DNA from 2 places in the Aeribacillus sp. FSL M8-0254 genome. Region 1 is predicted to be linked to the other one. Evidence: a T-box and tRNA genes for the amino acid it is inferred to sense, from the RefSeq annotation. Region 1 holds a T-box; the other holds one or more tRNA genes.

Region 1 (3,138 bases):
TGTGCTCGATAGAGACTGGAATACTTTCCCAAATTTTCTCATTTACAATTCGCTCAATTTCTTCCAGCTCTTCTGTTGAAACTTGTCCAAAATGTGAAAAGTCAAAACGGAGACGGTCGGAAGCAACAAGCGATCCAGCTTGGTTGACATGTACGCCCAGCACGTCCTTCAGCGCTTGGTGCAGCAAATGTGTCGCTGTATGATTTTTCACGATGGATTTTCTAGACTCTGCACAAACGGAAGCGTAAACTGCTGCTCCTTTTGTCAAAACGCCTTTTTCGATGACAGCCCGGTGCAAGTGTTGGCCGTTCGGCGCTTTTTGCACATCTTTTACGTTTAAGACCACATCATCATTTTTGATGATTCCTTTGTCTGCAATTTGACCTCCGCTTTCAGCATAAAAAGGCGTCTCGTCCAATATAATTTGGACCTCTTCCCCGCTCTCGGCTTGATCGACTAATTCCCCATCTTTTATGATCACAAGCACCCGTGCATTTGCTTCAAGGGTATTGTAGCCGACAAATTTGCTTTCCTCTTTTAATTCCACAAGAATTCCGCTTTGCACTTGCATCGAGTCGACATCCTGTCTGGCTTTTCTTGCACGTTCTTTTTGATGCTCCATTTCTCGTTCAAAGCCTTCATAATCCAGCTCCATGCCTTCATCTTGTGCGTATTCCTCCGTCAATTCCACTGGAAAACCATATGTGTCGTAAAGCCGAAACACATCTTCGCCTGGAATTATTCGGCTACCCTGTTCTTTCTGCTTTTTGATTACATCCGCTAAAATGGCAAGCCCTTCATGGAGAGTCTCATGGAAACGCTCTTCCTCATTTTTAATTACCTTTTGAACAAAGGATGCTTTTTCTTTTACTTCCGGATAGTAATCGTTCATAATTTCCGCTACAACCGGAACTAATTCATACATAAACGGGCGGTCTATGTTGATCGTTTTTGCATACCGAACCGCTCTGCGGATAAGACGGCGAAGTACATACCCTCTGCCTTCATTAGAAGGTAGCGCGCCGTCTGCAACAGCAAATGTAACCGTGCGGATATGGTCGGCAATCACTTTAAAAGCGACATCTTTCTCTTTGTCGGTTCGATAAGCTTCCCCTGAAATCTTTTCGGTAGCTTGAATGATCGGTAAAAAGAGATCTGTGTCAAAGTTGGTCGGCGCATTTTGAATGACAGAAACCATTCGCTCTAAGCCCATGCCTGTATCAATATTCTTTTTCGGTAGCGGAGTGTAAGTTCCATCAGGATTATGATTAAATTGAGAAAAAACAAGATTCCAAACTTCCAAATAGCGTTCGTTTTCACCGCCGGGATAAAGTTCCGGATCATTTGGATCGTTTCCAAATTCTTCTCCACGATCATAAAATATTTCAGTATTTGGTCCGCTTGGCCCTTCACCAATATCCCAGAAATTCCCTTCCAAACGGATAATTCGTTCTTCCGGCAACCCGATTTTATTTTTCCAAATGTCATACGCCTCTTCATCTTCCGGATGAATAGTAACTGATAATCTATTTGGGTCGAAGCCAATCCATTTTTCGCTTGTTAAAAATTCCCATGCCCATTCAATCGCCTCTTCTTTAAAATAGTCGCCGATTGAGAAATTTCCGAGCATTTCGAAAAATGTATGATGGCGCGCTGTTTTTCCGACATTTTCAATATCGTTTGTTCGGATTGATTTTTGTGCGTTAGTAATTCTCGGATTTTCAGGAACAACCCTTCCGTCAAAATATTTTTTCAATGTTGCGACACCGCTGTTGATCCACAATAGTGACGGATCATCAACCGGAATTAAAGAAGCGCTCGGTTCAACCGAATGTCCTTTTTCCTTAAAAAAATCTAAAAACATTTGACGAACTTGTGCTGAAGTGAGCTTTTTCATGGCATTCCTCCTAAAATGTCTTCATTTTTCTCGCAAAATAAAAACTCTCGCCTATGTAAATGCTCTGATTTACACAGGGACGAGAGTTACTCGCGGTACCACCCTGATTATGAGCCAATTGCTCATCACCTTCATTTGCCGTAACGTGGCATTTTCGTCAGGTTTTGCCTGCACTCAGAATTAGCGTTCTGTTGCCCTTCATCTAGAGCTTCTTTCAGCCTCGGAAGCCCCTCTCTTTTAAGATGGACTGCAACATACTCGATTCGTCATCGCTTTCATGCACTTATTCCATGTCTATCACGAATTATAGACAACGAAAAATCGCTTGTCAATGCGCTTTCCTCAGAAGGATGATATGCAGCAATATCTCTTTCAGAACAGTGATAAAAGGCACAGCTAAAATTAAACCGATCACTCCGCCGATTTCTCCGCCCGCCAAGAGCGCCATAATAATCACCATCGGATGCATATGCAGGCTTTTCCCAACGATGAAAGGGCCAAGAATATTACTTTCAATAAATTGCAGCCCAAAAATGATGAAAAGCACTACAATTATTTTGTTAATGGAGAGCGTCGCAGCGACCATCAAAGCAGGAACCGCACCGATAAATGGACCGAAATAAGGAATAATATTGGTCATTCCGATAATCGTCCCTAAAATTAACGGATATTTAATTTTAAACAGCCAAAACAAAATCGAAGCCGAAAGCCCGATCAGAAAACAAACAAATAGTTGCCCCCGTAAATAACTTCCGAGCGACTCATCGACGTTTTCTAAAAAACGTCTCCCTTCACGTCTCCATTTCTTCGGGGTGAAGTACCAAATGGCCTTTTTCATTTTCTCATAATCTTTCAACATATAAAAAACGAGAAAGGGAATGACACCAATAATAACAGCATAATCAATAATTGACTTCATGCTTGAAAGCATCCGTTCAAGAAAGGCAGCGACGGATGTTTCCATTCCAGCAATAAAAGATTCAATTCGATGATGAATTTCTCCAGGTAAATTGGTTGTTCCGTCATGAATTTTATCTGTCCAGCTTTGGTAATATTTTGTAAACATAGGGATATTTTCGGAAAGGTCTTTCATTTGTTCAACAAAAATTGGGACACCTTTATAAAAGCTAAAACCGACTCCTCCGAAAAAAATAAAATAGATGATGAGAATCGAACATGTTCTTGGAACACCTGAACGGTAAAGTTTTTCCACTACGGGATGAAGCAAGTAGGTAATGAAG
Region 2 (3,138 bases), 2.7 Mb from region 1:
ATCGTAAAGCTCTGTTGTCAGGGAAGAACAAGTGCCGTTCGAACAGGGCGGTACCTTGACGGTACCTGACGAGGAAGCCACGGCTAACTACGTGCCAGCAGCCGCGGTAATACGTAGGTGGCAAGCGTTGTCCGGAATTATTGGGCGTAAAGCGCGCGCAGGCGGTTCCTTAAGTCTGATGTGAAATCTCGCGGCTCAACCGCGAGCGGCCATTGGAAACTGGGGAACTTGAGTGCAGGAGAGGGGAGCGGAATTCCACGTGTAGCGGTGAAATGCGTAGAGATGTGGAGGAACACCAGTGGCGAAGGCGGCTCTCTGGCCTGTAACTGACGCTGAGGCGCGAAAGCGTGGGGAGCGAACAGGATTAGATACCCTGGTAGTCCACGCCGTAAACGATGAGTGCTAAGTGTTAGAGGGTATCCACCCTTTAGTGCTGCAGCAAACGCATTAAGCACTCCGCCTGGGGAGTACGGCCGCAAGGCTGAAACTCAAAGGAATTGACGGGGACCCGCACAAGCGGTGGAGCATGTGGTTTAATTCGAAGCAACGCGAAGAACCTTACCAGGTCTTGACATCCCCTGACAACCCTAGAGATAGGGCGTTCCCCTTTCGGGGACAGGGTGACAGGTGGTGCATGGTTGTCGTCAGCTCGTGTCGTGAGATGTTGGGTTAAGTCCCGCAACGAGCGCAACCCTTGACCTTAGTTGCCAGCATTCAGTTGGGCACTCTAAGGTGACTGCCGGCTAAAAGTCGGAGGAAGGTGGGGATGACGTCAAATCATCATGCCCCTTATGACCTGGGCTACACACGTGCTACAATGGGTGGTACAAAGGGCAGCGAAACCGCGAGGTGGAGCGAATCCCAAAAAACCACTCTCAGTTCGGATTGCAGGCTGCAACTCGCCTGCATGAAGCCGGAATCGCTAGTAATCGCGGATCAGCATGCCGCGGTGAATACGTTCCCGGGTCTTGTACACACCGCCCGTCACACCACGAGAGTTTGTAACACCCGAAGTCGGTGGGGTAACCCTTACGGGAGCCAGCCGCCGAAGGTGGGACAAATGATTGGGGTGAAGTCGTAACAAGGTAGCCGTATCGGAAGGTGCGGCTGGATCACCTCCTTTCTAAGGATATATACATTGAAATAGGGTGCGCTTTTCCGTTTTGTTTAGTTTTGAAGGATCACATCCTTCCCCGTTTGCTGGTGAATTCGCAAAGTCGATTTCCCAGCGAATAGAAGCTGAATAAAAAATACAGGATGGGCCTGTAGCTCAGCCGGTTAGAGCGCACGCCTGATAAGCGTGAGGTCGGTGGTTCAAGTCCACTCAGGCCCACCATAAATAAGACCATCCTGGGGCCTTAGCTCAGCTGGGAGAGCGCCTGCTTTGCACGCAGGAGGTCAGCGGTTCGATCCCGCTAGGCTCCACCATAAGTTTGATGAATATTGGAAGCATTGCTCCTATGCGAGAGCCCATTCGAAGGATCGGATGTTCGGCTAAAAGCAACTCAAGCAGCAAGGGAGCTCATTGAAAGAAAAAGCATTGTTCTTTGAAAACTGGATAACGGAAAGACATTCACGAATAGATCGCTCATGTTAGGAAGAAACGGTTAAGTTAGAAAGGGCGCACGGTGGATGCCTTGGCACTAGGAGCCGATGAAGGACGGGACAAACACCGAAATGCTTCGGGGAGCTGTAAGTAAGCGTCGATCCGGAGATGTCCGAATGGGGGAACCCACTGTCCGTAATGGGGCAGTATCCATACCTGAATCCATAGGGTATGGAGGGCAACCCGGGGAACTGAAACATCTAAGTACCCGGAGGAAGAGAAAGCAACAGCGATTCCCTGAGTAGCGGCGAGCGAAACGGGAACAGCCCAAACCAAGAGGCGTGCCTCTTGGGGTTGTAGGACACTCGATTAAGGAGTGACAAAGGAACGGGGTAGACGAAGAGGTCTGGAAAGGCCCGTCAGAGAAGGTAACAACCCTGTAGTCGAAACTCCGTTCCCTCCCGAGTGGATCCTGAGTACGGCGGGACACGTGAAATCCCGTCGGAAGCAGGGAGGACCATCTCCCAAGGCTAAATACTCCCTAGTGACCGATAGTGAACCAGTACCGTGAGGGAAAGGTGAAAAGCACCCCGGGAGGGGAGTGAAAGAGAACCTGAAACCGTGTGCCTACAAGTAGTCAGAGCCCATTAACGGGTGATGGCGTGCCTTTTGTAGAATGAACCGGCGAGTTGCGATTTCGTGCAAGGTTAAGCCGAAAGGCGGAGCCGCAGCGAAAGCGAGTCTGAAGAGGGCGAAATAGTACGAGGTCGCAGACCCGAAACCAGGTGATCTACCCATGTCCAGGGTGAAGGCAAGGTAACACTTGCTGGAGGCCCGAACCCACGCACGTTGAAAAGTGCGGGGATGAGGTGTGGGTAGGGGTGAAATGCCAATCGAACTTGGAGATAGCTGGTTCTCTCCGAAATAGCTTTAGGGCTAGCCTCAAGGGAAGAGTCTTGGAGGTAGAGCACTGATTGGACGAGGGGCCCCCATCGGGTTACCGAATTCAGTCAAACTCCGAATGCCAATGACTTATCCTTGGGAGTCAGACTGCGAGTGATAAGATCCGTGGTCAAAAGGGAAACAGCCCAGACCGCCAGCTAAGGTCCCAAAGTATACGTTAAGTGGAAAAGGATGTGGAGCTGCTTAGACAACCAGGATGTTGGCTTAGAAGCAGCCACCATTTAAAGAGTGCGTAATAGCTCACTGGTCGAGTGGCTCTGCGCCGAAAATGTACCGGGGCTAAACGTATCACCGAAGCTGCGGGTTGACACCGTTGGTGTCAGCGGTAGGAGAGCGTTCTAAGGGCATCGAAGCCGGACCGGAAGGACCGGTGGAGCGCTTAGAAGTGAGAATGCCGGTATGAGTAGCGAAAGAGGGGTGAGAATCCCCTCCGCCGAAAGCCTAAGGTTTCCTGAGGAAGGCTCGTCCGCTCAGGGTTAGTCGGGACCTAAGCCGAGGCCGAAAGGCGTAGGTGATGGACAACAGGTTGATATTCCTGTACCACCTCCTCACCGTTTGAGCAATGGGGGGACGCAGGAGGATAGGGCAAGCGCGCGGCTGGATGTGCGCGTCCAAGCAGTTAGGCTGGC

Evidence for each region. The T-box of region 1 lies ahead of alaS (alanine--tRNA ligase). A T-box ahead of a tRNA ligase gene usually reads a tRNA of that ligase, here a tRNA-Ala.
Region 2: it encodes a tRNA-Ala, which carries the amino acid that the T-box ahead of alaS (alanine--tRNA ligase) is inferred to sense. The anticodon was not compared.

What each region holds. Positions count from the first base shown of each region.
Region 1 covers NZ_JBBOZY010000001.1:2,704,574-2,707,711, forward strand. Annotated here, with positions in the region: gene alaS (alanine--tRNA ligase) at 1-1,897, opposite strand, end outside; T-box leader at 1,970-2,176, opposite strand; gene NSQ44_RS13175 (AI-2E family transporter) at 2,226-3,138, opposite strand, start outside.
Region 2 covers NZ_JBBOZY010000001.1:10,513-13,650, forward strand. Annotated here, with positions in the region: rRNA gene NSQ44_RS00040 (16S ribosomal RNA) at 1-1,123, shown strand, start outside; tRNA gene NSQ44_RS00045 (tRNA-Ile) at 1,260-1,336, shown strand; tRNA gene NSQ44_RS00050 (tRNA-Ala) at 1,353-1,428, shown strand; rRNA gene NSQ44_RS00055 (23S ribosomal RNA) at 1,606-3,138, shown strand, end outside.